4 regions of the Erwinia sp. TECH1 genome follow, and region 1 is predicted to be linked to each of the others. Evidence: predicted binding sites of a transcription regulator. Region 1 holds the regulator's gene; each other region holds the start of a gene.
The links. The regulator LexA, encoded in region 1, represses DNA repair genes until DNA is damaged. The targets are predictions, from matches to a motif close to TNCTGTATGTACATACAGNA.
Positions count from the first base shown of each region.

Region 2: a site for LexA is predicted at 1,902-1,921, ahead of umuD (translesion error-prone DNA polymerase V autoproteolytic subunit). Genes of this name have one in related genera too.
Region 3: a site for LexA is predicted at 2,967-2,986, ahead of dinB (DNA polymerase IV). Genes of this name have one in related genera too.
Region 4: a site for LexA is predicted at 4,161-4,180, ahead of uvrB (excinuclease ABC subunit UvrB). Genes of this name have one in related genera too.

Region 1 is NZ_JBSRZK010000001.1:495,231-502,616, forward strand. Features, by position in the region: gene ubiC (chorismate lyase) at 161-688, shown strand; gene ubiA (4-hydroxybenzoate octaprenyltransferase) at 689-1,567, shown strand; gene plsB (glycerol-3-phosphate 1-O-acyltransferase PlsB) at 1,627-4,056, opposite strand; gene ACVWZ0_RS02185 (diacylglycerol kinase) at 4,185-4,559, shown strand; gene lexA (transcriptional repressor LexA) at 4,657-5,265, shown strand; gene ACVWZ0_RS02195 (CsbD family protein) at 5,915-6,124, shown strand; gene zur (zinc uptake transcriptional repressor Zur) at 6,272-6,787, opposite strand; gene ACVWZ0_RS02205 (conjugal transfer protein TraF) at 7,226-7,386, shown strand, end outside.
Region 2 is NZ_JBSRZK010000001.1:2,867,051-2,874,436, reverse strand. Features, by position in the region: gene ACVWZ0_RS13580 (MFS transporter) at 1-231, shown strand, start outside; gene umuC (translesion error-prone DNA polymerase V subunit UmuC) at 204-1,466, opposite strand; gene umuD (translesion error-prone DNA polymerase V autoproteolytic subunit) at 1,450-1,884, opposite strand; gene ACVWZ0_RS13565 (DUF421 domain-containing protein) at 2,249-2,941, shown strand; gene ACVWZ0_RS13560 (ROK family protein) at 3,183-4,067, opposite strand; gene ACVWZ0_RS13555 (aldo/keto reductase) at 4,283-5,368, opposite strand; gene ACVWZ0_RS13550 (manganese catalase family protein) at 5,873-6,787, shown strand; gene ycgZ (regulatory protein YcgZ) at 7,081-7,329, shown strand.
Region 3 is NZ_JBSRZK010000001.1:1,212,238-1,219,623, reverse strand. Features, by position in the region: gene gpt (xanthine phosphoribosyltransferase) at 1-110, opposite strand, end outside; gene pepD (beta-Ala-His dipeptidase) at 361-1,818, shown strand; gene dinB (DNA polymerase IV) at 1,896-2,951, opposite strand; gene dpaA (peptidoglycan meso-diaminopimelic acid protein amidase) at 3,191-3,925, shown strand; gene ACVWZ0_RS05550 (class II glutamine amidotransferase) at 3,896-4,663, opposite strand; gene lpcA (D-sedoheptulose 7-phosphate isomerase) at 4,682-5,260, opposite strand; gene fadE (acyl-CoA dehydrogenase FadE) at 5,475-7,386, shown strand, end outside.
Region 4 is NZ_JBSRZK010000001.1:1,594,905-1,602,290, reverse strand. Features, by position in the region: gene moaA (GTP 3',8-cyclase MoaA) at 1-802, opposite strand, end outside; molybdenum cofactor riboswitch at 789-922, opposite strand; gene ACVWZ0_RS07520 (gluconeogenesis factor YvcK family protein) at 1,100-2,008, shown strand; gene uvrB (excinuclease ABC subunit UvrB) at 2,062-4,083, opposite strand; gene ACVWZ0_RS07510 (ABC transporter ATP-binding protein) at 4,981-5,697, shown strand; gene bioD (dethiobiotin synthase) at 5,733-6,404, opposite strand; gene bioC (malonyl-ACP O-methyltransferase BioC) at 6,397-7,155, opposite strand; gene bioF (8-amino-7-oxononanoate synthase) at 7,136-7,386, opposite strand, start outside.

The sequences.
Region 1 (7,386 bases):
GTCCCATAATTCCATCACGGTGATCGTTAACGCAGCAGGCAAGTAAGCCAGGAGGCCGTCCTACCGGGGCGGCTTTCCGCTTCGCTATCCTGTTAAAATTCTGTTTAACGCCTTTTGCCTTGTGCTACGCTAGCCCCATTTTACTGTCCGGAGAAGCGCAATGACCAACCGCGCGCTGACGCAGCTGCACGCTATCGAATGGCTTCCACTCTCTTCGCCCCAGCTGACGCCGTCGCTGCTTGACTGGCTGATGGAAGAAGATTCCATGACCCGCCGCTTTGAACGCCACTGCGAAAAAGTTACCGTTGAGATCCTGCGCGAGGGCTTTATCGGGGCGGAAGAGGCCGGCGCGGATGCGCTGCTGCTGCCTGAAGAGCCGCGCTACTGGCTGCGGGAAATCCTGCTGTGCGGCGATGGCGAAGCCTGGCTGGCGGCCCGCACCATCCTGCCGGAATCCACGCTACAAGGGCCGGAGCAGAAGCTGCAACAGCTTGGCAGCCAGCCGCTGGGGCGCTATCTTTTCGCCTCGTCGACGCTCAGCCGCGATTTTATCGAACCGGGACGCAGCCACGACCTGTGGGGTCGCCGCTCGCTGCTGCGCCTTTCCGGCAAGCCGCTGCTGCTGACCGAACTGTTTTTACCGCCTGCGCCGCTTTATCACGCCGTTCAGGCCGAAAGGAAGAAGTAGATGGAAAAATCTTTACCTGTCAGTAAGCTTCAGGCCTACAGTCGCCTGATGCGGATTGATAAGCCAATCGGCTCGCTGCTGCTGCTGTGGCCGACTTTCTGGGCGCTATGGCTGGCCGGGCTGCGCGTGCCGCCGCTCAACGTGCTGGTGGTGTTTACGCTGGGCGTCTTTTTTATGCGCGCGGCGGGCTGCGTGGTTAACGACTTTGCCGATCGCAAGATAGACGGACACGTCAAACGCACGCGATCGCGGCCGCTACCGAGCGGCGCAGTCACCTCGACGGAGGCGAAATTTTTGTTTGGCGGTCTGGTGCTGGTGTCGTTTTGCCTGGTGCTGACCATGAATCTGATGACCATCCTGCTCTCTTTTGGCGGCCTGGCGCTGGCGTGGATCTATCCGTTTATGAAGCGCTACACCCATCTGCCGCAGGTGGTGCTGGGCGCGGCGTTTGGCTGGGCCATTCCGATGGGCTGGGCGGCGGTCAGCGAAACGGTGCCGCTGGCCTGTTGGCTGCTGTTTTTCGCCAATATTTGTTGGACGGTCGCTTACGACACGCAGTATGCGATGGTGGACAGGGATGACGATTTAAAAATCGGCGTCAAATCCACCGCCATCCTGTTTGGCCGTTTTGATAAGCTGATTATCGGCCTGTTGCAGCTGGCCACGCTGGGGCTGATGGCCGCCATCGGCTGGCTGACGCAGCTGGGGGCGCCTTTTTACTGCTCGCTGCTGGCGGCGGCGGCGCTGTTTATTTATCAGCAAAAGCTGATTAGCGCTCGCGAACGTGATGCCTGCTTTCGTGGCTTTCTGAATAACAACTATGTGGGGCTGATCCTGTTTGTCGGCATCGCTTTGAGCTGTGCGCCGTTTTCTGGCTGATCGACAGCCAATAAAAAAGGCCGGTGTGATGCTCACGCCGGCCTTTTTTTATCTCTTACCTACTCGTACGTCAGCGCGCTTTCAATGGTCATCCGCACTTCCTGACTGATCAGATCGGCCAGCAGCTGATAGACCTTATGCGTTCTTTCATAGTGCGCATCGCCGGTATCGCTGATATAGCCTTCATCACGCAGCGTCAGCACCAACGTCGAGAACACCGCCTTATCGAAGAATTCCGGCGCGTTGATGCCGTGCAGCACCGACAGGCGCTGCGCCATGGTGCGGCTCTCTTTCTCCAGCGTACCGCGGTTGATCGACGGATTGGCGCTGAGGATAGAAAAGGTGATGGCGTAGCGCTGTAGCGTCTCCCGCACACCGGCCGCCAGCAGCTGTAGCGTATGGAAACGGGCAGGGCTGAGTCGTAGCGTTTGCGTCTGCTCGTCGGCGGTCAACAAACCCTGACGCGCCATTTCGCTGACAAGCGGATCCAGCACGCCCGGCAGCTCGTCTTTTTCCCAGTGCAGGAACAGCTCGCTTTTCAGCATAGGATAGATCACGCTGACCTGGCGCAGCAGCTCGGCGCGCGTCAGCTCCTGATGCTGCATCAAAATTACCGCAATCACCGACGGCATCACCAGCATGTGGTGAACGTTGTTGCGGTAATAGGTCATCAGCACCGCCTGCTCGCGCGGCAGCACGATGATCTCGCCGATATTATCCTGCTCGATCTCGAACTTGTTCATGCTGAGCGCATGATCCAGGAGCGCTTCCGGCGTCATGTCCGGCACGGTGGCGTCCGGCGAATAAGGCACGTTGCGCAGCAGCTGAATATAGCAGTCCAGCTGTTCCACCAGCTGCTCACGGGTTAGCGAACGCTGACGGGAAGCCAGCAGCGCGGTAACGCACAGGTTCATGGCGTTGGCCGCGCCCGCGTTATTGATCCGCACCATGACGCGCTGGGCGATATCGTTGACCGCTGGCGTCAGCCAGGCCGGACGCTGGGATTCGATCGGATCGATAGCGTCGCGCCATTCCGGCACGTGCTTGTTCAGGTAAGCCACCAGCGGCAGCGGTTCACCGAAGTTGACGTAGCCCTGGCCCAGATTGCGCAGCTTGCGCAGCCCGCGCACCATCTGCATAAAGCCTTCTTTTTCTTTGGTCGCGCCGCGCAGCTCTTTGGCATAGGTGCCAACTTCCATGACGTGCTCGTAGCCGATGTAAATCGGCACCAGCGTAATCGGGCGGTTGCCGCCGCGCAGCATCGCCTGAATGGTCATCGACAGCGTGCCGGTTTTCGGATCGAGCAGGCGTCCGGTACGGGAACGGCCGCCTTCCACAAAGTACTCCACGGAATAGCCACGGGTGAACAGCTCGCCCAGGTATTCGCGGAAAACGGTGGAGTAGAGCTTGTTGCCCTTAAACGTGCGGCGAATAAAGAACGCGCCCAGGCGACGGAAAATCGGGCCGGCCGGCCAGAAGTTCAGGTTGATGCCCGCAGCGATATGCGGCGGCACCAGGCCCTGGTGATAAAGCACGTAGGAGAGCAGCAGGTAATCCATATGGCTGCGGTGGCACGGCACGTAAACGATTTCATGGCCGTCCTGCGCCAGCTGACGCACGCGCTCGCCGCCGTTGACGTTGATGCCCTGATAGAGCTTGCTCCACGTCCAGCCCATGATCCTGTCGGTCAGACGGATTGCCTCGTAGGAGAAATCCGCGGCAACTTCTTCCATCAGCTCAATGGCGTTCTGCTGCGCCTTCTCATGGGAGATTTTCTTACTGCGCGCTTCGTCCTCTACGGCCTTGGCGATAGCCTTGGACTGTAAGAGCTTGTTGAACAGATCCTGACGCACAGGCAGACGCGGGCCGACTGCGGCAAGGCGCTGACGGGCAAAGTGCATTCTGGCCACGCGCGCCAGCTTCTGGGCGATGGTTTTATCGGTGCCGTGCTCGGTTGCCATACGGCGCAGCGACACCATCGGCGAGAAACGCACAAAGCTGTCGCGGCCCAGCCACAGGACGGCGATAAATTTCTGAATGCCGTTCAGCACGCGCAGATGCGGCTGGCTTTCGCCCTGAACTTCACGCCCCGGCGCCCGACCAAACATAATCGAGACGGGCACCATCTGCACGTCCAGCAGCGGGTTGCTGCGATGGAGATCCAGATAGTCGTGAAACGTCTTTACGGATTCCGGATTGGCCGCGTAATAAGGAAATACGCGCGGGCCATCATGAATAAAGACGTAGCGGGGCAGCAGCGTGCCGTCGATCTCCAGCGGGTCTAAAGGATCGGGCAGATCCTCTTTGCGACACTGCTCACGCAGCGCCAGCAAATCGGCCTTTGAATCGTATGGCAGCACATACATAATAGGACGCGACGTATCCAGCCCCAGCTCAACGACCGGCTCGGCAGGGATCGCTTTACTTTTTACCAGCATTTTTACCGGTAAATTCAATAATTTGTAATATAAGTTACGCCAACCTGACATAGACAACATAAAGCCTCTTGTTAGCAAAGCGCCGCAAGCATACCAGAATCCTTGCATGAGATCTGTGGTGTTGCAAAATGTGCGCTACCCTGACATTGACGCTAAACAGAACAAAGGGTTCCCTGATTATGGCAAATAACGCCTCGGGTTTAACGCGGATCATTAAAGCTGCGGGGTATTCCTGGAAAGGATTACGGGCGGCCTGGCAACACGAGGCGGCTTTCCGCCAGGAAGTGGTTGCGGCGGTAGTGGCGATTATTATCGCCTGCTGGCTGGACGTGACGCCTTTGGCCAGAGTCATGCTGATTGGCTCCGTCGCGCTGGTGGTGATTGTGGAAATCCTCAACAGCGCGATAGAAGCCGTGGTCGACAGGCTGGGCAATGAGTTCCACGAGCTTTCCGGGCGCGCCAAAGATATGGGCTCAGCTGCCGTGCTGTTAGCTATTCTGTTAGCGGTTTTTGTCTGGCTGTCGATTCTGCTTTCTCACCAGCCGCCGGGCTAAATAGCTATCACCATGGTTTTTTATCCGGCTTGAGGTTTTCATTGACGAAATACCTGTATATACTCACAGTCGACTGTATAAACAACCAGGGGGCGGGATGAAAGCACTAACGGCAAGGCAGCAGCAGGTCTATGACCTGATTCGCCAGCATATTAACCAGACCGGCATGCCGCCGACGCGGGCAGAGATTGCCGCTCAGCTCGGCTTCCGCTCCCCGAATGCGGCTGAAGAACACCTGAAGGCGCTGGCGCGTAAAGGCGTTATCGAGATCGTTTCCGGCGCATCACGCGGTATCCGCCTGATGATGGAAGAAGTCGATGGCCTGCCGCTGATTGGCCGCGTGGCGGCAGGCGAACCGCTGCTGGCGGAACAGCATATCGAAGGCCATTACCAGGTCGATCCCGATCTGTTTAAGCCGGGCGCGGATTTCCTGCTGCGCGTTAGCGGCATGTCGATGAAGGATATCGGCATTATGGATGGCGACCTGCTGGCGGTTCATAAAACCCAGGACGTGCGCAATGGCCAGGTCGTGGTAGCGCGTATTGATGATGAAGTCACCGTCAAGCGCCTGAAAAAGCAGGGCAACATTGTGCAGCTGCTGCCGGAAAACAGCGAGTTCCAGCCGATTGTGGTGGATCTGCGTGAGCATACCTTCTCTATCGAAGGGCTTGCCGTCGGCGTGATCCGCAACGGTAGCTGGCTGTAATAGCCAGACGCCGTGCCGCCTCTGCGTCGTTGCGATGACGCAGAGGCTTGCTTCTACCGGCGGGCGTATCGCCTACGGCTTTTATTTCGCACCTCTCATATTGTCTGAATCCTTCTGCTGTCTGCCCCTGCCATATTGTCTGACCGTGCCTTCGGTTGTTGTCTGCGCCTGGCATATTGTCTGACCGTGCCTGAATGTCTCCTGTGGAGCGCAAGCCATCGTAGTTCTGTCCGACATATATCGATGCCCGCTCCTGTTCGTATTTAGCGTTTATTGTCTTTTCGTATCCCACGCTGATATTTACTGCCTGTTGGTATTCCGCATTGGCGTTTATTGTGTGTTGGCATTCCGTATGGGCAGTTACTCTCTGTTTGCATCCGTCTTTTCCCGAACCCCGCCGATCGAACTGGAAAAATCGCCTCAGCGCTTCTGTTCTCCCGCTTCTTAAGTATCCGAGCCCGCGCGATTTTTGCTGCCCGGCCCGTGCCGCTTCGCTTTTTTTTAGAAAAATACGCCGCCTCGCCGTGCAAACCTGCCATCTTCTACTACAATTATCTGTACGTTAAGCATTTGGGCAGCGTTTTATGTTGCTGTCAGCGGTTTTGCTGTAACGATAAGCTGTTATCACCTAAGGTTAAGGAGAAACAAGATGAATAAAGACGAAGCCGGCGGTAACTGGAAACAGTTAAAAGGTAAATTTAAAGAAAAATGGGGCAAGCTAACCGATGACGACATGACCGTCGTAGAAGGTAAACGCGATCAGCTGGTCGGTAAAATTCAGGAACGTTATGGCTACACCAAAGACCAGGCTGAGAAAGAGCTGGGCGACTGGGAAACCAGCAATAACCATCGTTTCTGATAAGATAGCCTCCGGAAAGGCTGACTGGCACTGCCAGGGCCGATTCTCCGGATAGCCTTCTAAAGCAAGGGCAGCGCTTCTGGCGCTGCCCTTGTTGTTTTGTCTGGCGCGATCCCGCCGCTTAAATTATTCTGATGGTTGACCGTTTCAACGACCGCGCTTTTTTGTCCCAAGCGTATGATCGTGCTGGCACGCATCCTGATGCTGGCAGGCTTCCACCTCAACGCAGCTTTGGCACAATCCGTGCGCTTCAATCACGCTGTTGGTCAGCGCAAAGCCCGCTGCCCGCGACAAGGACTTCAGAATATCCTGCACGCCTTCCGCATGTTGCTCCGCTACGCCGCCGCAGCGGTCGCAGATCAGCATCGCCGAGGTATGCGCAGGCTCTTCGAAATGATGGCAGACGACATAGCTGTTGGTGGACTCCACGCGATGCACGAATCCCTGCTCCAGCAGAAAGTCCAATGCCCGATAGATAGTGGGCGGTTTGGCCTGCGGTTCGCTGGCGCGCAGCAGATCCAGCAGGTCGTACGCGCTGATCGCGCCGTGGTGCTGGCTCATCAGCCGCAGCACCTCCAGACGCTGAGGCGTCAGCCTGACGTTGCGCTGCTGACAGATAGCTTCCGCCTGCGACAGAATATTTTCAGGACTGTTAATGTTCATAGATCTCCCCAGGCTGGCTTAGCACGTTATATTATCACAGCGCCGATAAAAACGCCGCGCTTCCGGCTTCCCGCCTGAGCGTCTCCCTTCATCGCTATGCCCGCAAAAAATTTCAGTCAAATCCGAAGAGCGGAAGCTCACCTTTGTCATCAACTGCGTTGTACCATTCATTACTAAAGAAGACCGTCAATAACGGTTGCACTCTGAAATGTTTTGGCTACATTTACTTAAATATTTGTAAACCTTTCCACAGCAGACGTTGAAAACACGGCTTATTTTCAAGCCAGCTAGCAGATTAAAAGCCGTGCAATGAGCAGAAAAGCCCCGGTAATTTGACTTAGTTCAGGCTAATGACTTAGCACCGTTCGGCCCATTATACGGACAATCACACTTGTCGCGCTTCAGGCGCTGTCTCCTTTGTTGAAGGGTTAGAAGTAAATGGTCAAAAAATTTAAGCTGAACAGATTCACCCGACCGGTTGTATTTCCCGTGCTGTTTCTGGCTCCGCTAAGCGCTCTGGCCGCTGGCAACTACTACGACGCTCGCAACGATGCGATGGGTGGCACGGGCGTAGCCTCTTCAACCTATGGCACGGCGGT
Region 2 (7,386 bases), 2.4 Mb from region 1:
GGGCTGTGGCTAAGCCGCGCGCTGCCCGACGATGCCGAAGCGGGCGGCGGCCTGATGGTGGCGGTGATCCAGATGGCGATCACGCTTGGCGCGGGGCTGGGCGGCCTGCTGTTTGACGCGGCCGGCTGGTGGAGTCCGTTCGCCTTCGGCCTGGCGCTGCTGGTGCTGTCGGCGCTGTTTGCCGGGCTGGCCCGTCGCTGGTTTTACTTCGCCGTCGGCAAATCGCTGTAGCGCGTGGTCCAGGCGGGAGAGAGCATCTCCCGCTTCATCGACCAGCTTTTCTCAATGCCCTGGCCGGCAAACCAGACTTTCCCTTTGCCGGAGCGGTTCAGCGTATCAATGGCGGTCATTAACGCCGCGCTGTTGGCCTTCGGCTGCGTTTCGGCAAACAGATCCAGCTGCGCCACGCCTTCGCTGTAAAAATCGCTCAGCATCACGCCCGCTTTGATATAGCGTTCGCCTTCGCGCCAGATACGGTCCAGCGCCTCGGTCGCCACCCGAATAATATCGCGCGTATCGTTCGAGGGCAGCAGCAGCCTGCCGGAGGCCTGGTTGTTATAGCCGGTGCCGTTGTCGTCGTGCGGGCTGGTGCGGATAAAAACGCTGATAAAGCGGCAATACTGTTTCTCGCCGCGCAGCTTTTCCGCCGCGCGTTCGGCCCAGGCGCAGATCGCCTGATGCATATCCTGATAGTCGGTGACGCGGTGCCCGAAAGAGCGGCTACAGACGATCTGCTGTTTAGCGGGTGCCATTTCCTCTAACGCCAGGCAGGATTCGCCGCGCAGCTCGCGCACCGTTCTCTCCATCACCACGCTGAAGTGCTTGCGGAGGGTGGGGACGGGACTGTCGGCCAGATCCAGCGCGTTTTTAATGCCCATCAGCTGCAAACGCTTGCCGACGCGACGGCCAATGCCCCAGACTTCTTCAACCGGCACCAGCGGCAGCAGCCTGCGCTGGCGCGCCGGATCGGAGAGATCGACCACGCCGCCGGTTTTGCTCCACTTCTTCGCCGCATAGTTAGCAAGCTTGGCCAGCGTTTTGGTTGGCGCGATGCCGACGCCGACCGTCAGGCCGGTAGCTTTCAGCACCTGCTGCCGGATGTCGCGGCCAAAATCCTCCAGCGAGAGACAGTTGCTGACGCCGGTCAGATCCAGAAAAGCCTCGTCAATAGAGTAAATTTCGCTCGCAGGCGCCAGCTCGCCAAGCAGGGTCATCACCCGATGGCTGAGATCGGCATACAGCGCATAGTTTGAGCTGAAAACCTGCACCTGCTGACGCTGGAGATCCTGTTTAATTTTAAAATAAGGTTCGCCCATTTTAATGCCCAGCGCTTTTGCCTCGGCCGATCGGGAAATAATACAGCCGTCGTTGTTGGAAACGACCACCACCGGCCTGCCGCGCAAATCGGGACGGAACACCGTTTCGCAGGAGGTATAAAAGCTGTTGACGTCAACCAGCGCGAACATTTTTGGTGGATTTCAGAATAAAAGTGACCACGCCAAAAATTTCCAGCTCTTCCGCATCGTGAAACGTAATCGGAGAATAGTGACGATTGCGCGGCATCAGCTGTAAAAAAGGGCGGAGGCGTAGCTCTTTAACGGTAAATTCACCGGCCACGGCCGCCACCACGATATCGCCATGCTCTGCGGTCAGCGAACGATCCACCACCAGCAGATCGTCATGGCCGATCCCGGCCTCAATCATCGAGTCGCCGCTTACTTTGATAAAATAGGTGGCGCTGGGATGACGCAGCACCAGCTTATTCAAATCCAGACGGTCCTCAATATAATCCTGGGCCGGACTGGGAAAGCCGCAGGGTACGCGCTCAATAAACAGCGGTAAAAAAAGATCTTCCATAATTTCAGCAGGGGAAATCGGCTGCATAATGCTTATTCCGGTTTAACTGTGTTTATATACAGTATCGCTGAATGCGGGCGGCAGGCAAGGCATTGATCGGAACTTTCCGGCAACAGATTGTAATAACAGGAATTTATTCGCTTTTTCTTAAAGGTGCGTCCCCGGTTAATAAAGCAGCTTATACTGCAGCGGAAATAATAGTTGTGCCGGGGCAGAAGGATAAGAGCCGCTTATTTCTTTTTTGCGCTAAGTAAAATTCAGCGTGGATGCACGGCCACCAGCCTCGTTTTATGCATCTTAATAATGGCTTTCTGCGCAGGAAAATGTCATAAAATATCAACTTTTCCACTGACGCCTTATCATTTTTTCTTTGGGATAATCACGCACGCTTATGTTTTCTTTCGACTGGCACCGCTTTTTCTTGAACGATCTTTCCATTACTTTTTTAGGCGAGGTCGCGGTTCGGGTACTCTTCGCCTACATCGTTGTTTTTCTCTTTCTGAAAGTTTCCGGCAGGCGCGGCATTCGCCAGCTGTCGCTGTTTGAGCTGGTGATTATCCTGACGTTGGGATCGGCCTCAGGAGACGTCACTTTTTATGATGATGTGCCTGTGCTGCCGGTCGCGATGGTTTTCCTGGTGCTGCTGGTACTTTATCGTTTTACGACTTTTCTGACCGCACGCAGCTCACGGGTCGCCCGATGGGTGGAGGGCGAAGTGATCACACTGATTCAGGACGGTCTGTATGTGCTGGACAGCCTGGACGGGCTGAACATTTCTGAGGACGAATTCTTTATGGAGCTGCGGCAGGAGGGCGTGGAGCATCTGGGTCAGATCCGGCTGGCGCTGATCGAGCTGGACGGCGATATCAGCGCCTATTACTACGATCGCGAAGAAGTGCGGCCGGGCCTTTCCGTGCTGCCGCCTCAACATCGGCAGGATTATACCTGCGTGCCCGCAGATGGCCTCTACGCCTGCAACCATTGCGGAGAAACGCAGCGGCTACAGGCGCAGCAGCAGCTGAGTTGCCCCCGCTGCCAGCGCAATCTCTGGTCGCTGGCGCTGACCACCCAACGGGCGCGCTAGCGAGGCTGACGTAGCCAGCATAACGGCAGGCTGCCCAACGAGCGCTGACAGAATTATTGGTATAGCCTTGCCAATGGCGCCAGCGATGTTGCTGGGCTTAGCCTTGCCGACGGCGCCCGTGAGCTGCTTGACGAGCGTTGGCGAGCCTTGCCGTTGGCGCCTGTGGATTGCCTGACAAGCGCGCCAGCGATGTTGCTGGGCTTAGCCTTGCCAATGGCGCCCGTGCGCGTTGATACGCCTGTCAGCCGTGTGTATCGCGCTGGTTACTTTGCAGGAAGTGCCAGGCCGCGCCTAACATCCCGGAATCGTTGCCGAAGGTGGCCGTATCCACCGGGATGGTTTTGCCGAACCAGGCCAGATGAAACTTCACCTCCTCCAGAAAATCCTCGCGCTCGGTGATGCCGCCGCCCAGAAAAATGCATTCGGGATCGAATACGTTCGCCAGGTTATAAATGCCGGCGCACAGATCCTGATAAAAGGTGGTGACCAGCCTGGTGGCGACCGGCTCTTTATTATCCCAGCCGGAAAAAACGTCTTTGCCGCTGACCTCGTCCACATCACGCCCGCTGTGCAGCGCATAGCTTTTGCGCAGCGCGGTCATCGTACAGTTGTCGCCCATCGTATAGTGGCTGACGCTGCCGCCAGCGGGACGCGCCACCAGCAGGCAGCCGAACTCGCCGGCGCGATCCTGCTTGCCGCGTACCAGCGCGTCGTTGCAGAAGGCCGCGCCGCCCAGCCCGGTGCCGATGGTGATCATCAAAAAATCGGACATATTGCGTGCTTTACCCAGCCAGCGTTCGGCCAGCAGGGCGCAGTGCGCGTCGTTTTCCACGGTGGCGGGCAGGGAGGTTTTTTCCGTCAGCCATTTACTCAGGTGGAAATCATCAAATGCCCTGACCGTGCCGCCCATCGACACAAACCCGTTGTGCGGATCGACATAGCCCGGCACGCTAACGGCAATGCCTTCGCAGCCGGGTTTTTTTTCCAGCCAGTCCAGGATAGCGCCCAGAATAGCCTCGCGCGATCCTTCGTTATCCGCTTTATCACTGGCCAGAATGTCGCCTTTATCCGTTACAACGCCCATTTTTAACGAGGTACCGCCAATATCAAATACGGCAAGTTTCATATCCTTCTCCTTTTGTTTTTTTATCAGTATAGCCGCAGACCAATTGCGCCGTTGCGTTGTGCGGACAGCGATAACAAAAGTGCGGCGGCCTGTTTTTTATTACGGGCGAGGCTACGGATTAAGGCGGAATATAAAGGCAGGTGAACAAGATATAAAAGGGCCAACGATAAACGCGAAAACGAACCCGTCAGCCGGGTTCGTTAGCCGCAAAAAGATTATTTACGGTCGAGATCTTTCCGTTCTTCCAGCGTTTGCTGATACTCATCCAGAAAAACTTTTTCCGCAGGATCCAGTCTGTCCATGCCGCTGGTGAAACGGTGCCAGTACGGATAGCGCGGCGCAGGACGCGTCGCCTGCTCAATACGTTTGATCTGCGCTTCGCTCAGCGTCAGCTCCGCTGCGGCCAGGTTGTCCTGTAAATGCTGTTCGGTGCGGTTGCCAACAATCAGCGACGTGATGCCCGGACGCGTCAGCAGCCAGGCCAGGCAGACCCGCGCGGTTGATACATTATGCTCTTTGCCCACTTCGGTCAGCACGTCGATAACCCGGTAAGCGTGCTCCATATCGTGCACGTAGGGTTCCGGCCAGCCGTTGCCCTGACGGGAGGTCGCTGGCGTTTTCACGTTGCGCTGTACGGTGCCGGTCAGCAGACCTTCGCCCATTGGCCCCCAAATTAGCGTGCCGATATTCTGATCCAGCGCCATCGGCAGCAGCTCGAACTCCGCCTCGCGCGACTCCGGCGTGTAGTAAATCTGCTGGCTTACCGGCTTCAGCAGATGATTCACCTCGGCGCAGCCCAGCGTTTTCATCATCTGCCAGCCGGTATAGTTCGAGGTGCCGAAATAGCGGATTTTGCCGCTTTTCACCAGATCTTCCAGCGCGCGCAGCGTCTCTTCCACCGGCGTCACGCCGTCCCAGTTATGGATCTGATAGAGATCGATATGATCCGTTTTCAGACGCTTTAAGCTGTTCTCGCAGGACTTAATCAGATGAAAGCGTGTGGCGCCGCTGTCGTTAGGATCGTCGCTCATCGGGCTGCGGGCTTTCGTGGCCAGGATAACGCGCTGACGATTGCCACCCAGCGCCTCGCCCAGCGTTTCTTCCGCCCCGCCTTTGGAATAAAGGTCGGCCGTGTCCACGGTATTGACGCCTCGTTCCAGCGCTATCTCAATAAAACGGCGGGCCTGGCGAACATCGACGTTGCCGGTTTTTTCAAAGCCGGCCTGGCCGTTAAAGGTTAACGTCCCGAGCGTCAGCTCAGAAACCATCAGGCCGGAATGGCCCAGTTTTCTGTACTTCATTGCTTTCTCCTCACTATGAAAACCCGAGGGCAAGCATAGACCACAAAAAACCAGACCAGGCCGCGCGGAAACTATTTCGTACAAATGCAGATTATTCAGGTGTTTTATTCCGGCAAACACGAAATAAGAAATCCCATACGGCAGCAATCATCGCTGCGTAATTCGCATGGCAATCTTAATGATAATTATTTCGCTAAGACGGCGGGTTAAAACAGCTATTTAGCCTGGCAGGACGCAATTCTGTTTTTCCCTGGTCGTAATTAACGCCCCAGGACTAATCTTATTCGTTTTACTTTCCGCTCAGATACCTTGCAGGGGAAAAAAGTAAACTATGCTTTAAACGAGGTTTTTAAACCTGAATAGTGACGTTGAATATCCTCAAGCAGAAATACCCCATGTAATCTATTTCTGCCGCCATAACTCAGGTATGAAAACCAGCAATAAAGAGCGGAGAGATCTGCCGCAGAGCAGATTGCCGGAAGCCTTTTCTGACTGGAGTGAGCTATGTTCAGACACGTAAAAAAATTGCAGTATACCGTTCGCGTTGCCGAGCCAAATCCCGGACTGGCTAACCTGCTGCTGGAACAGTTCGGCGGGCCACAGGGCGAGCTGGCCGCGGCCTGCCGCTACTTTACCCAGGGCCTGTCGGACGAAGACGAAGGCCGTCGCGATATGCTGATGGATATTGCCACCGAAGAGCTGAGCCACCTGGAAATTATCGGTTCGCTGGTCGGGATGCTGAACAAAGGCGCCAAAGGCAAGCTGGCCGAAGGCACGGAAGAAGAGGGCGAGCTGTACCGCTCCATCACCGGCAATGGTAACGACAGCCACCTGACGTCGATTCTTTACGGCGGCGGCCCGGCGCTGACCAACTCCGGCGGCGTGCCGTGGACGGCAGCCTATATTGATACCATCGGCGAACCTACAGCCGATCTGCGCTCTAATATCGCCGCCGAAGCGCGCGCTAAAATCCTCTATGAGCGCCTGATTAACGTAACGGACGATCCGGGCGTTAAGGATGCGTTAGGCTTTCTGATGACCCGCGAAGTTGCGCATCAGATCTCTTTTGAAAAGGCGCTTTATTCCATTCGTAATAACTTCCCGGTCGGCAAGCTGCCGCCTATCGAGCAGTACTCAAACGTTTATTACAATATGTCAGAAGGCGGCGAGGTGCGTGGAAGCTGGAACTCGGACGAAAACTTCACCTACGTAGCCGATCCGGCACCGGCGGTAGATGGCGGCGACGGTTATGCCAGCATCACGCTGCCGTCCGATCAGAAAACCGAGCTGGATAATCTGGCGTTGCGTACCGCTTCCGATACCACGGTGAATCCGGTCACCGGCACCGATCTTGGCGCATCAGGGCCAATCGAAAACGAAACCGTAGGCAAATCTGCAGTAAACGTACCGAAAAAATAAGGCGTCATCGCGGGGAGACAGCCGTTCTCCCCCGTTTTTACTCTTGGTTGTACAAGTTTGCGCTTAAGCCTGTCATTTCCTGTTTTTGTTATAACCGGCTAAATATTTTGAGAAAAGGTTGTTAGTTATTAACTAAAATGTGACCAAATAACGCCTTTTATGTCTCAAAAAAGCATTTTTTGCAAAAAAATCCGCCCCAGACTTTTAAGATACTGTACATTAATTGAAAAGCTGTACAGGGTAGAAACGTTACCCCCTTCGGGCATTCTTTCACCTGCTTAAGAGGATCCATTATGCGTCAGGATAATTTCAACACACAAACTGCGGACATGAGCCTCTACTTCGGCGCCCATGACGCTGCTGTACCTTCTCATCAGGAAACGCTGGGTGAGGTAGTGATGGAGATTTTAAAATCCGGCATGACGGTTAATCGCCAGTCAATCTGTGCAAAGCTGCTGAGCCGCCTGGCCGATGTCAGTGAGCCCGACCTCGAAAAACATCATCACGAACTGATTGCTATGCTGTTCGGTCGCGAAAGCTAAACGCCCGCGTAGCCCACCGCTCGTTCGACCTGCTTTTTCTTTCCGCGTGGGTTCAGG
Region 3 (7,386 bases), 720 kb from region 1:
CGGCTGACTGCAATAATGCCTTTCCACTGTTCGACAGGAAGCAGGCGCTGGGCCAGTTTACGGGCATGGATTTGCAGCATGTCCCAGGTGACGACGTATTTTTCACTCATAAAAGGAGTCCCGGCCGATAATAACGGCTTAAAAATGTACAATGGGATGGGTTGCGCGGAATTATAGAGATCTGAGCCGCTAAAAACCAGCACAGGATAGCCCGGAAGGTGCTTTTTTGCCGAAGCGAACTAAGCATGCCTCTGGAAACAATGATATTCTTTGGGTTTGCTGCGTCAGATACTGACCAACCCTATCACAAATGCTCACTCCCGCGCCGCTGGCCGGGGATGTCGACACAGGAGATTTAACGTGTCCGAACTTTCTCAACTGTCACCACAGCCGCTGTGGGATATCTTCGCCAAAATCTGTTCAATCCCGCATCCTTCTTATCATGAGGAAGAGTTGGCTAACTATGTGCTGAGCTGGGCTGGCGAGCAGGGTTTTGTCACCTTTCGCGACGAAGTGGGCAATATTCTGATCCGCAAGCCGGCCACGAAAGGGCTGGAGCACCTCAAGCCGGTCGCGCTGCAGGCGCATCTGGATATGGTGCCGCAGAAAAACAACGACACCACCCACGATTTCACCAAAGATCCAATTCAGCCATGGGTTGATGGCGAATGGGTCAAGGCGCGCGGTACCACGCTGGGCGCCGATAACGGCATCGGCATGGCGTCCGCGCTGGCGGTGCTGGCGGATAAAACCGTCGAGCACGGCCCGCTGGAAGTGCTGCTGACCATGACCGAAGAGACCGGCATGGTCGGCGCTTTCGGTCTGCAACCGGGCTGGCTGCAGGCGGATATCCTGATCAATACCGACTCGGAAGAGGAAGGCGAGATCTATATGGGCTGCGCGGGCGGCATTGATTTTACCACCACGCTGCCGCTGAGCCGCGAAGCGGTGCCGGCCGGTTACGAGCATATCCAGCTGATCCTGAAAGGCCTGAAGGGCGGCCACTCCGGTGCGGATATTCATCTGGGCCTGGGCAACGCCAACAAACTGCTGGCCCGTTTCCTGTTCGCACACGCCAAAGCGCTGGATCTGCGCCTGGTGGATTTCACCGGCGGCACGCTGCGTAACGCTATCCCGCGTGAGGCGATGGCGACGCTGGCTGTTCCGGCCGACAAGCTCGACCAGCTAAAAGGCATGGCGCTGCACTATCTGGAAACCCTGCGCAACGAGCTGGGTCTGAAAGAGAAAAACATCAATATCGTGGTGGAAAATATCGCCGCTAACGACCAGGCGCTCTCCACCATCAGCCGCGACGCCTTTATTGCGCTGCTGAACAGCACGCCAAACGGCGTGATCCGCAACTCCGACGTGATGAAAGGCGTGGTGGAAACCTCGCTGAACGTTGGCGTGGTGTCGATTAAGGATGACGAAGCACGTATCAACTGCCTGGTGCGCTCGCTGATCGACAGCGGCAAAGATTACCTGGTGGAAACGCTGACGGCGCTGGGCGATCTGGCGGGTGCGAAAACCGTGGCGAAAGGCAGCTATCCAGGGTGGCAGCCCGATGCCTCTTCGCCGGTGATGGCGCTGGTGGAAGAAACCTACAAAAAGCTGTTTAACAAAGCGCCGAATATCCAGGTGATCCACGCGGGTCTGGAGTGCGGCCTGTTTAAAAAGCCGTACCCGGATATGGATATGGTTTCTATTGGCCCCACCATCACCGGCCCACACTCGCCGGATGAGCAGGTGCATATCGGCAGCGTCGGCCTTTACTGGCAGCTGCTGACCGCGCTGTTGAAGGCGATCCCGGCTAAATAAAACAGGACGGGCGAAGCACCACGCTTCGCCCGTTTTCTCTCCCGCTCGCAATCTCGCTCAGGGCAACGTACGCGGCATTAAATCCCCAGCAGTAATTGTCTTTCCAATTGCGGATTCAGCAAGGTTACGTGCAGCCCGACCAGACGCACGCCGCGCCCTGCCCGCCGCTCTTCCCAGGTTTTTTTCGCCACGTCGATCAGGTCTTCTTTATTCAGCACTGGCCAGACGTGCTCCTGAGTCGTCTGCTGGAAATCGTCAAACTTCAGCTTTACGCCCTGCCTGGCGATCAGCAGATCGGGCTTAATCACCTTTAGCCGCCGTTCCAGCTCCGCATAGAGAAAATCGATGATTTCCAGGCACGCTTCCCATTCATGAATATCCGCCGACAGCGTGCGCTCCACGCCCAGCGATTTACGCAGGCGATCCGTTACCACCTCGCGCTCGTCGATGCCGTTACAGCGCTCCCACAGCACGCGGCCAAACTTGCCGAAGCGCTTTAGTAGCGCGGCCAGATCCGTTTTCTGCACGTCGGCGCAGGTGTGCAGCCCCAGCTCCTCCAGCTTTTTCGCGGTGACCTTGCCGACGCCGGGTATTTTTGCCAGCGGCAGCGTCAGCAGAAACTGCGGGAGTTCCTGCGGCGTGATCACAAACTGGCCGTCCGGCTTATTCATATCCGAAGCGATTTTTGCGACGAATTTAATCGGCGCCACCCCGGCCGACGCGGTGAGATCCAGTTCGCGGGCGATGGTCTGCCGGATCTCCCGCGCCATCAGCGTGGCGGATCCGTGGCAGTGCGGGCTGTCGGTAACGTCCAGGTAGGCCTCGTCCAGCGACAGCGGTTCAATAAGCGAGGTATAGCGCGAGAAAATTTCCCGAATATGCGCGCTGGCTTCTTTATAAGCGTCAAAACGGCCGGGGATCACTTTCAGATGCGGGCAAAGCTTAAGGGCCGTCGCGGTCGCCATCGCGCTGTGCACGCCAAACTTCCTGGCGGGATAGTTAGCGGTGCTGATCACGCCGCGCTTGTGCTGGCTGCCGCCAATAGCGATAGGGATATTGCGCAGGCTGGGATCGTCGCGCATCTCCACCGCCGCATAAAAGCAGTCCATATCTACATGTATAATCTTGCGCATTCGCCCCTCCGCCAGCACTGGATAAGTATACAGGCAGCGAGCGCGTTTTCAACAGGTTAACGGGCGGCCGAAGCGCAGCGGCAGCGGCCTGGCGCAACTTTTCTCGGTTTTTTCTACGCGGCTCTCTTGATAAAAAAATAGACAATGCTAATGTGACGCAGCTTTTACGGATATTTCCGAAACTGCGAGTCAACCACGTCTTCGGACGGCGTATCAACCCTACTATCAAGGGAACCAGAATGGGCAAAATCGCACTGCTGTTTGCGATGTTTTTTCTGCCAGCCGTTGTTTTCGCCAGCGCGCCGGTCGCACCGATCGCTCCTCTGGCGCCGGTAAGCAAAGAGTTAAAGAAGCAGTTACTCGGCACACCTGTTTATATTCAGATCTTTAAAGAAGAACGCACGCTTGAGCTGTATGGCAAAATCGGCACCGAATATCGGCTGCTCGACAGCTACCGTATCTGTAATTTCTCCGGCGGGTTAGGCCCTAAACGTCGCCAGGGCGATTTTAAAAGTCCGGAAGGGTTTTATAGCGTGGGGCTTTCCCAGCTGAAGCCGGACAGCCGCTTTTATCGCGCTATTAATACGGGTTTTCCGAACGAATATGACCGCCAGCAGGGTTATGAAGGGAAATACCTGATGATCCACGGGAACTGCGTTTCCGTGGGCTGCTATGCCATGACGGATGCCAATATCGACGATATCTATCGCTATGTGGAAGCGGCGCTGCGCAACGGCCAGCCGCGCGTGGCCGTCAGCATTTATCCATTCCGCATGACCGACAGCAACCTGCAGCGCCATCGCTATTCGGTTTATTTCAGCTTCTGGCAGCAGCTCCAGCCCGGCTACGCCGAGTTTGTGAAAAACCGCCAGCCGCCGGCAATGGGCGTCAGCGGCGGCAAGTACGTGCTGAACAGCCCGTTGCTGAACGATGCCACCAGCCAGTCAGCGCTGGCGCTCTCCGAGGCAAAATAACGCCCAGTCGCCTGGCGCAATTTTGTGCCAGGTTTCGTTGCCCGTTAAGGGCTGAGTGGCGATCACCGTGACCACGTCATCCGGCGTGGTCTGCTTCTGAAAATCTATCTCCACGTCCTGATCCAGCAGCGTCGCTTTACCGAACGGCGCGCGACGCGTGATCCAGAACAGATTGGTCGAGCAGAACGCCATCAGATAGCGGCCATCCGACAGCAGCATATTAAATACGCCCTTTTCCCGCAGTTCCGTCGCCAGCTCCGCAATATAGCGAAACACCGCCGGCCAGTTGCCCGGCGTGCGCGGGTAGCGCGTGGTCAGCTTATGCAGCAGCCAGCAGAACGCCTGCTCGCTGTCCGTCTCGCCTATCGGGCGAAAAGGGCCGGTTTCCAGCCCGCGATAGCCTTTCAGCTGGCCGTTATGCGCGTAGGTCCAGTTGCGTCCCCACAGCTCGCGGGTAAAAGGATGGGTGTTTTCCAGCGACACCTCGCCACGGTTCGCCTGACGAATATGCGCCACCACCGAGCAGGATTTTATCGGATAATCCTGCACCAGGCGCGCTATCGGCGAATTAAAGCTGGGCTGCGGATCTTTAAACGTCCGGCAGCCTTTCCCTTCGTAAAAGGTGATGCCCCAACCATCCTTATGCGGGCCGGTTTTTCCGCCGCGCTGCACAAGCCCGGTAAAGCTGAAACAGATGTCCGTAGGGACATTCGCGCTCATCCCGAGCAGTTCGCACATAGCCGTTCCTCGCGTCAGTTACTTCGCCATCTCTTTTTCAATCAGCAGGATCAGGATATGAATAACTTTGATATGAATTTCCTGAATGCGATCGGCGTAGCCAAAGTGCGGCACGCGGATTTCCACATCGGCCGTTCCGGCCATTTTGCCGCCGTCCTTGCCGGTCAGGGTAATCACTTTCATTCCCTGCGCGCGCGCCGCCTCTACCGCTTTAATCACATTAGCAGAGTTGCCGGAAGTCGAAATGCCCAGCAGCACGTCGCCCGCGCGGCCCACGGCCTCAACATAGCGTGAGAAGATATGATCGTAACCAAAATCGTTGCCCACGCAGGAGATATGGCTGACGTCGGAGATAGCGATTGCCGGATAGCCGGGACGGTTGTCGCGATAGCGGCCGGTCAGCTCCTCGGCGAAGTGCATGGCGTCGCAGTGTGAACCGCCGTTGCCGCAGGAAAGCACCTTGCCGCCGGCTTTGAATGAATCCGCCAGCAGTACCGCAGCACGCTGAATAGCATGGATATTGGCGTCATCGCTGAGGAAATTATTGAGCGTGTCCTGTGCTTCACTCAGCTCGGCGCGAATGATGTCCTGATACATAGGGAGAGTCCTTTTAGGTGAGGTCTGCGGCAGTTTAGCAAGTTGCCACGCGGGCGAAAAGCGCCCTGCCCGTTCACGCGGCGCTTTGCCCTGTGCCGGTCGCGCTTTGTGAGCCAGGTTGTAATTATCATGTAAATAGATTGATAAAGAAAATCATCTCTATTACATCTGTAGCTAACAGGTCAGACCTCTTACAACTTACGGAGCGATGGTTATGATGGTTTTCAGTTGCGTGGCGACAATTTTGCTCATTGGCGCGCTGTTTTATCACCGTGTTAACCTGCGGCTGGCGAGCCTGCTCGTGCTGCTCTGGACGGCAGCCTGGGCGATGGCTGGCGTCTGGACGCCGTGGCTGCTGGTACCGTTAGCGATTATTCTGCTGCCCTTCAACGTGCTGCCGCTGCGGCAGGCGCTTTTTTCCAGACCGATGTTGAAGACCTTCCAGAAAGTGATGCCGCCGATGTCGCGCACGGAAAAAGAAGCGATCGACGCCGGCACTACCTGGTGGGAAGGCGATCTGTTTCGCGGACGGCCGGACTGGAACAAACTGCATGACTATCCGCAGCCAAGGCTGACGCCGGAAGAGCAGGCTTTTCTGGATGGCCCGGTAGAAGAAGCGTGCCGACTGGCTAATGATTTTCAGATAACCCATGAGATGGCCGACCTGCCGCCGGAGCTGTGGGCTTATCTGAAAGAGCAGCGTTTCTTCGCGATGATCATCAAAAAAGAGTACGGCGGCCTTGAGTTCTCCGCCTATGCCCAGGCGCGCGTGCTGCAAAAGCTGGCGGGCGTTTCCGGTATCCTGGCGATTACCGTTGGCGTGCCTAACTCGCTTGGCCCAGGCGAGCTGTTGCAGCATTACGGCACCGACGAGCAGAAAGATTACTATCTGCCCCGGCTGGCTAGCGGCCAGGAGATCCCTTGTTTTGCGCTGACCAGCCCGGAAGCGGGCTCCGACGCGGGCGCTATCCCGGACGTGGGCGTGGTGTGCCGGGGCGAGTGGCAGGGCCAGCAGGTGCTGGGTATGCGGCTGACCTGGAACAAGCGCTATATCACGCTGGCACCGGTCGCCACCGTGCTGGGCCTGGCGTTTAAGCTTTCCGATCCCGACCACCTGCTGGGCGAAAAAGAAGAACTGGGCATTACCTGCGCACTGATCCCAACCCAGACGCCGGGCGTGGAAATCGGCAAGCGCCACTTCCCGCTTAACGTACCTTTCCAGAACGGCCCGACGCGCGGCGACGCTATTTTTGTGCCGATTGACTATATTATCGGCGGCCCGGCGATGGCCGGTCAGGGCTGGCGGATGCTGGTGGAATGCCTCTCGGTCGGACGCGGCATCACGCTGCCGTCCAACTCCACCGGCAGCCTGAAAAGCATCGCGCTGGCTATTGGTGCCTATGCCCATATCCGTCGCCAGTTCCGTCTGCCTATCGGCAAGATGGAAGGGATCGAAGAGCCGCTGGCGCGCATCGCCGGAAACGCTTATGTGATGGACGCGGCCGCCTCGCTGATCACCAGCGGCATTATGCTGGGCGAGAAACCGGCGGTGCTCTCCGCTATCGTAAAATATCACTGCACCCATCGCGGCCAGCGCGCCATTATGGATGCGATGGATATCGCCGGCGGTAAAGGCATTATGCTGGGTAAAAGCAATTTCCTGGCCCGAGCCTATCAGGGCGCACCGATCGCCATTACCGTTGAGGGCGCGAACATTCTGACCCGCAGCATGATCATCTTCGGTCAGGGTGCTATTCGTTGTCATCCCTATATCCTTGCGGAAATGGCGGCGGCCCAGGATCATAATCTGCACGCGTTTGATAAAGCGTTGTTTCACCATGTCGGCCACGTCGCCAGCAATAATCTGCGTAGCCTGTGGCTGGGCCTGACCGCTGGCCGCACCAGTAAAACGCCGACCCGCGATGCAACCCGCCGTTACTATCAGCATCTGAACCGCTTAAGCGCCAACCTGGCCCTGCTTTCTGATATTTCGATGTCGGTACTGGGCGGCAGCCTGAAACGCCGCGAACGCATCTCTGCACGCCTCGGCGACGTGCTCAGCCAGCTTTATCTCGCCTCCGCCACGCTGAAGCGTTATGAAGACGAAGGCCGCAACGAGGCCGATC
Region 4 (7,386 bases), 1.1 Mb from region 1:
CGGCCGACACGCGCAGGCGGTTACAGCTGGCGCAGAAATTTTTCTCGTAGGGCATGATCAGGCCGATTTCACCGGCATAGTCCGGATGGCAGAACACCTGCGCCGGGCCGTCGCTGCGCCCGCGTAGCTGGCGAACCCAGCCCTGCTGGAGCAGCTGGTCGCGGATCACCTCGCCTGATACGTGGTGATTACGGAACAGATCGCCGCCTTCGCCGGTTTCCATCAGCTCAATAAAGCGTAGCTGGATTGGCCGGTCGCGGATCCAGTCAAGGAAGGTTTGCAGGCTGTGATGGTTAACGTCGCGCATCAGCACGGTGTTGACTTTGACCTTGCTGAAGCCTGCGTCAAAGGCCGCGTCAATACCCGCCATGACCTGATGGAATTTGTCCTGACCGGTGATAGCGTGAAACTGACGGGCATCAAGGCTGTCGATGCTGACGTTCAGCGCCGTCAGCCCCGCTTCACGCCAGGACGCCACGTCACGCGCCAGCCGGTAGCCGTTAGTGGTGACCGCCAGCTGACGAATAGCGCTGTTTTCGCGCACCGCGGCGATAATGTCGGTAAAATCGCGACGCAGCGAAGGTTCACCGCCCGTCAGGCGCACCTTTTCCGTGCCCGCCGCCGCAAAGGCACGGGTGACGCGCCGGATTTCATCCAGCGAGAGGAAGCTTTTGTTGGTGACGCCCTGCGGCTTGTAGCCATCCGGCAGGCAATAGGTACAGCGGAAATTACAAACGTCCGTGATCGACAGGCGCAGATAGTAAAAGCTGCGGTCGAAATTATCAGTAAATTGTGACACCAGAACACCTTTCCAAATATCGGGAGATGCAGGCATTTCTTTCTGCACCCTGGCAACGTAAAGTTGCGGCCAAAGCACCCTATCCGAAGACTTAGGCGCCAGGGCTAAGTGTGACTTACCGGTATGGTAAGCCATGGTAGTAAAAGTCTACTGCTAACGAAGCGCGGTTGCCAGTAAGGAATTTCGCTATGTATTTTGATATATAACGTTTTTTTACCGCCGTTTTACGGCACCTTAGCGTAAAATAAGGCAAAAACCACTGACAGGCTGGCTGCACTGTTAACATATTGAAGGAATTTTATGCGTAACCGTACTCTGGCCGATCTCGATCGCGTCGTGGCGCTTGGCGGCGGGCATGGCCTGGGCCGTGTTTTATCCGCGCTGTCGTCGCTCGGCTCACGCCTGACCGGCATTGTCACGACCACCGATAACGGCGGCTCCACGGGACGTATTCGTCATGCGGAAGGCGGCATCGCCTGGGGTGATATGCGCAACTGCCTGAACCAGCTGATTACCGAACCCAGCGTGGCCTCCGCCATGTTCGAGTATCGCTTCGGTGGCCAGGGCGAGCTGGCCGGACATAACCTGGGTAATCTGATGCTGAAAGCGCTGGATCACCTGAGCGTGCGGCCGATCGAGGCGATCAATCTGATCCGCAGTTTGCTGAAGGTGGATGCTTTTCTGATCCCCATGTCCGAACAGCCGGTCGACCTGATAGCCCTTGACGATCGGGGTCAGCAGGTTTACGGCGAAACGGCGATCGACAAGCTTGCCATGCCGCCGCGCGAGCTGCTGCTTTCGGCCAGAGCCAACGCGACCAAAGAAGCGGTTGAGGCAATCCACGAGGCCGACCTGATCCTGATTGGGCCAGGCAGTTTCTATACCAGCCTGATGCCGGTGCTGCTGCTGCCGGATATGGCGCAGGCGCTCAGACGCACGCCCGCGCCGATGGTGTTTATCGGTAATCTGGGCAAAGAGCTTAGCCCGGCGGCGGCACAGCTGACGCTGGCGGATAAGCTGACCGTCATGGAAAAATATATCGGCAGGAAGGTGATTGATGCCGTCGTGGTCGGCCCGCATGTGGATACTACGGGCGTCAGCGAACGCCTGATCGTGCAGGAGCCGCTGGAGGCGGCGGATATCAAATACCGCCACGACCGCCAGCTGCTGCACAGCGCGCTGGAGCAAGCGATCCAGCGACTGGGCTAGCGCGCCGAAACCCTTGCTCCCAGGACGAGACGGCGACGGCCTGGTGCCGCGTCTCAGGAAGCGGCAATAAACAGCTCGCGTACCTGATGCAGCTGATCGCGTACGTTGGCGGCCTCTTCGAACTCCAGGTTTTTGGCGTGCTCCTGCATTTTCGTTTCCAGCTCGCGGATACGCTTCTGCAACCCTTTTGGCGATAAATCGACCACCGCCGCATCGCCCTCCACCACATCGCGAGGCGATTTAAGGCGTTTCGGTTTATTTTTGTTGATGCCCTGGCCCAGCTCCAGAATGTCGGCGATCTTCTTGTTGAGCGCCTGCGGCACAATGCCTTTTTCCTTGTTGTAGATCTCCTGCTTCTCGCGGCGACGTTCAGTTTCGCCAATCGCCCTTTCCATCGACGGCGTAATTTTATCGCCGTAGAGAATAGCCTTGCCGTTAACGTTACGCGCGGCGCGACCGATAGTCTGGATCAGCGAGCGTTCGGAACGCAGGAAGCCCTCTTTGTCGGCATCCAGGATCGCCACCAGCGAAACTTCCGGCATATCCAGACCCTCACGCAGCAGGTTGATGCCGACCAGCACGTCAAACTTGCCGAGGCGAAGGTCGCGAATGATCTCCACACGCTCTACGGTGTCGATATCCGAGTGCAGATAGCGCACCCGCTCGCCGTGCTCGGTCAGGTATTCCGTTAAATCTTCCGCCATACGCTTGGTCAGCACCGTCACCAGCACGCGCTCGTCGATTGCCACGCGCTTGCGGATTTCCGACAGCAGATCGTCAACCTGAGTAGCGACCGGCCGCACTTCGATCAGCGGATCCAACAGGCCGGTCGGACGCACCACCTGATCCACCACTTCGCCGCCCGATTTTTCCAGCTCGTACTTGCCTGGCGTGGCGGAAACATAGATGGTCTGCGGCGCCAGCGCCTCGAACTCTTCAAACTTCATCGGACGGTTATCCAGCGCCGACGGCAGGCGGAAGCCGTACTCCACCAGCGTTTCTTTACGCGCCCGGTCGCCGCGATACATGCCGCCGATCTGCGGGATGGTGACGTGCGATTCGTCAATCACCAACAGGCCATCCGCCGGCAGATAGTCAAACAGTGTCGGCGGCGCCTCGCCAGGCCCACGGCCGGAAAGGTAGCGCGAGTAGTTCTCAATGCCCGAGCAGTAGCCCAGCTCGTTCATCATTTCTAAATCGAACTGCGTGCGCTGGGAAATACGCTGTTCTTCCAGCAGCTTATTGTTCGCCAGCAGCGTTTTACGGCGATCGGCCAGCTCGACTTTAATGTCTTCCATCGCCTGTATGATGCGCTCGCGCGGCGTCACGTAGTGCGTCTTTGGATAGATGGTATAGCGCGGGATCACCGAGGTGATCTGGCCCGTCAGCGGGTCGAAAATCGACAGCCGTTCGACCTCTTCGTCAAACAGCTCGACGCGCAGCGCATAGTCGTCCGATTCCGCCGGGAAGATATCGATCACTTCGCCGCGTACGCGGAAAGTCCCGCGCTGAAAAGCCTGGTCGTTGCGGCTGTATTGCAGCTCCGCCAGACGCCGCAGAATGGCGCGCTGATCGATAACCATACCGCGCGTCAAATGCAGCATCATTTTCAGATAGGAATCCGGATCGCCCAGGCCGTAAATCGCCGACACCGACGCCACCACGATGACATCCCGACGCTCCAGCAGCGCTTTGGTCGCCGACAGACGCATCTGTTCAATATGCTCGTTAACGGAGGCGTCCTTTTCGATAAAGGTATCCGAACTGGGCACGTAGGCTTCCGGCTGATAGTAGTCGTAGTAGGAGACGAAATACTCCACGGCGTTTTCCGGAAAGAATTCCTTCATCTCCCCGTAAAGTTGCGCCGCTAAGGTTTTATTCGGCGCCAGCACCATCGTAGGCCGATTGAGATCGGCGATGACGTTGGCAACGGTAAACGTTTTGCCCGACCCCGTTACGCCGAGCAGCGTCTGATGCGCCAGTCCATCCTGCAGCCCTTCTTCAAGGCGGCGAATGGCTTCAGGCTGATCGCCGGAAGGTTGAAAGGCGGAATTAAGTTTAAAGACTTTGCTCATTGCATGGCTACCTGATGATGAAAAGCGCGGACAGGGTGGTAATTTTACTCTGCTATGACGATTTTGCCAGCAAAAAATACTGGATATATCTCCAGTTATCGATTAGAACAAAGGGAAGGCAGCGCGCGTGTGGGCCAACAGCGTTGAACGGATGCTTAAGCGGCAAGAAAGTGAAGAGGTTATCCCCAGCCGGACTGAAACTTTAACATTTGTCAAGACATCCTGACAAAATGGCGCGGGCAAAATATGCTGCGATCCTTCCCCGCTTGATTTTCACTAACGCCTTGAAATTTAATGCAATGTTATTTCAGCCGAGTTTAGCACCAACTCAAGCTTAAGCCGCGCCGGCTCTCGCCTTTTACAGGTTTTCAGTCATTCATACACATGGTTATCCACAGGAATGGTGGATAACTGATTTCAACGCCCAACCCGTCTGCTGTGTATAAAATGCAGCGTCCTGTGAGCGCGTACGCAAAAAAAATTTTTTCCTTAAATTTTTTACCTGTCCTGCGCGGTCTTGTCCGACCTGAAGCATACTTCTGCCTTCAGGGCTATCCCCATTAAGGCTTTTTTTTCAGCGGGTCGGGCGGCCGATCTGCCTTACAGGCAGGCGCCTGCACCATAAATGTTGGGTTTAGGGCACCATCAAAGTGCAGTCGGAAATTTCCGTCGGCAATTGTTAACCTTTTCTGACCAATTACCCGCCCTGCTTTCCTGATTTGCCGGTCGTTTTTTTCTGCATTTTAAAACCTGGCCTGCGAATTGCAGTTCCTGTTGACCGCCTCACGCTTTCAACATACCAGAGCGAGAAGCCCAAGCCATGGACGCTGCGTCCATGGTCAATCCTTCGTCACGCTACGAAGGCGCGCTCGAAAACTGTCTGGAGGAGAGTGTCAGATGCTGAGCTTACATGCGATAAATCAGTTTTACGGGCAGGATCATATTTTATGGGATGTGGATCTGGAACTGCCGCCGGGCACCTGTACGGGCGTGCTGGGAAGGCCGGGAATGGGGAAAACCACGCTGGTCAACTGCATTATGGGCCACCTGCCGATTAACAGCGGCACCATTATGTGGCAGGAAGGCAATCTGCCGCCGCAAAATCTGCTGCAGCAGCCGGTAGAAAAACGCGCGGCGCTCGGCATCGGCTATGTGCCTCAGGGGCGGCATATTTTCTCGCAGCTCAGCGTCGAGGAGAACTTGCAGATAGCGCTGCTGGCGGGCGCAGGACAACAGCGCCATCCGGCCATTCCGCCGATGGTTTTCGATCTTTTTCCCGCGCTTTATTCGCTTCGTCACCGGCGCAGCGGCGAACTGCCGCTCGATCAGCAGCAGCAGCTGGCGCTGGCCAGAGCGCTGGTGCTCCAGCCGAAGCTGCTGATCCTGGACGAGCCGACGGAGGGCATGTCGCCCTGGCTGGAAGAGGAGATGGGGAATTTGATCCATCGATTGAATCACGATTTCGGCTTGACCATTCTGCTGCTTGAGCAGCGGATCTCTTTTATCCGTAAGGTGGCGGACTATTTCCTGCTGCTGCATCGTGGGCGCAACGTGGCCCACGGCAGCGTGGCGCAGCTGGATGAGAGAATAGTCAACACCTGGCTTACCGTTTAGTCATGCCCTCCGGCGCGCTGCCAGAGGGCATCGCCTTATTCCGGCAGGCGCACGTAGTGACCAAGCCGGTCAAAATCGGCGCTGTCGGTGAGATAAGGGATTTCACCCAGCAGCGGCGCGGGCAGCCGCTGTTGCAGCGTCGCCATGTATTCCGCATGACGCCTGCCCGGCGGCTGCACCGTATTGGCTATCCAGCCAGCCAGACGCAGACCGCTGGCCGTGACGGCCTGCGCCGTCAGCATGGCGTGATTGATGCAGCCCAGCTTGACGCCGACCACCAGCACCACGGGCAGCTGTTCCAGCGTCACCCACTCCGCGAAGGTCGTCGTGGCTGAAAGCGGCGTAAACCAGCCGCCCGCGCCTTCGGTCAGCACCCACTCCGCCTGCTCGCGCAATGCCGCCAGGCCAGCCGAAAGCTGAGTAAACTCAATGGGCCTGCCCTCTTCCGCGCTGACGATATGCGGAGACGTCGGCTCCAGAAAGGCCAGCGGATTGATCTGCTCATAAGGCAGCGTCAGCACGCTGTTGCGCTGTAAAGCCAGCGCGTCGCTGTTGCGGATACCTTCCGCCGTCATTTCACAGCCGGAAGCAACGGGCTTATAGCCTACGCTGCGCAATCCGGCGGCGCGGGCAGCCTGCAACAGCGCGGTACTGGCGACCGTTTTCCCTACTTCCGTATCCGTTCCGGTAATAAACCAGCTACTCACAATCAATCACTCCATACAGCAGATGATAGCTGAGCAGGAAACCGCGCTCGTCGCGCGGCCAGCTCTGCGCCAGCTGACTCAGATGATGACGGCTCAGCAGGCCGTCACGGCGGCCCTGATGCAGATGCGTGGCGCCGATGCCCTTCAGCGAACGCAGCGCGCCGAGCACGTCCGGGAAAGCCAGCGTCTGCGTCTGCGTGATTAGCCGAAGCCCGAGCGAGCTTCCCGCTTCCGCTATTTGCGCCTCGCTCAGAAAACGGTTAACGGGCGCGGGCAGATCCAGCGCCTGCCAGGCCTGGTTAAGCTCGTTCAGCGAGCCGGCGGCCAGCGTTGAAAACAGCACCTGGCCGCCAGGCCGGGTCACGCGGCGCATTTCGGCCAGCGCCAGCCGTAAGTCGCTGCACCATTGCACGGCAAGGTTGCTCCAGCACACGTCGAAGGCGGCATCGGTAAAAGGCAGCGCTTCGATATCGCCCAGCTGATAGGCGTCGGCCGTGTCGCCAAGCCGCGCCTCGTTCAGCATGGCCGGAGAAAGATCCAGCGCGGTGACCTTGTTGCCCGCGCTGCGCCAGCGCTTGCTGAACCAGCCCGGCCCGCAGCCCGCATCCAGCACCTGCTTTTGCTCACGGCCGCGCGCCAGCGCAAAGAGTGCTTCGCCGCTCAGACGCTGCAGCTCCGCGTGCCGGTTGTAGCTCTGCGCCGCCCGGCCGAAGGCTCTGGCGATCGCCGCTTTATTGACCGTTTGCGTCATGCAGCGCCTCCAGCAGTCGTTGAATATCTTCTTCCTGATGCGCCGCGCTCAGCGTGATGCGCAGCCTCGCCGTTCCCGGCGGCACGGTGGGCGGGCGGATAGCCGTTACCCAGCATCCCCTTTCGCGCAGCCGTTCCGCCAGCCGCAGCGCCGCCTGCTCTTCACCTACCAGCAGCGGCTGAATAGCCGTTGAAGAAGGCAGGATCGCCAGCCCGCCAGCCGCCGCGCCTT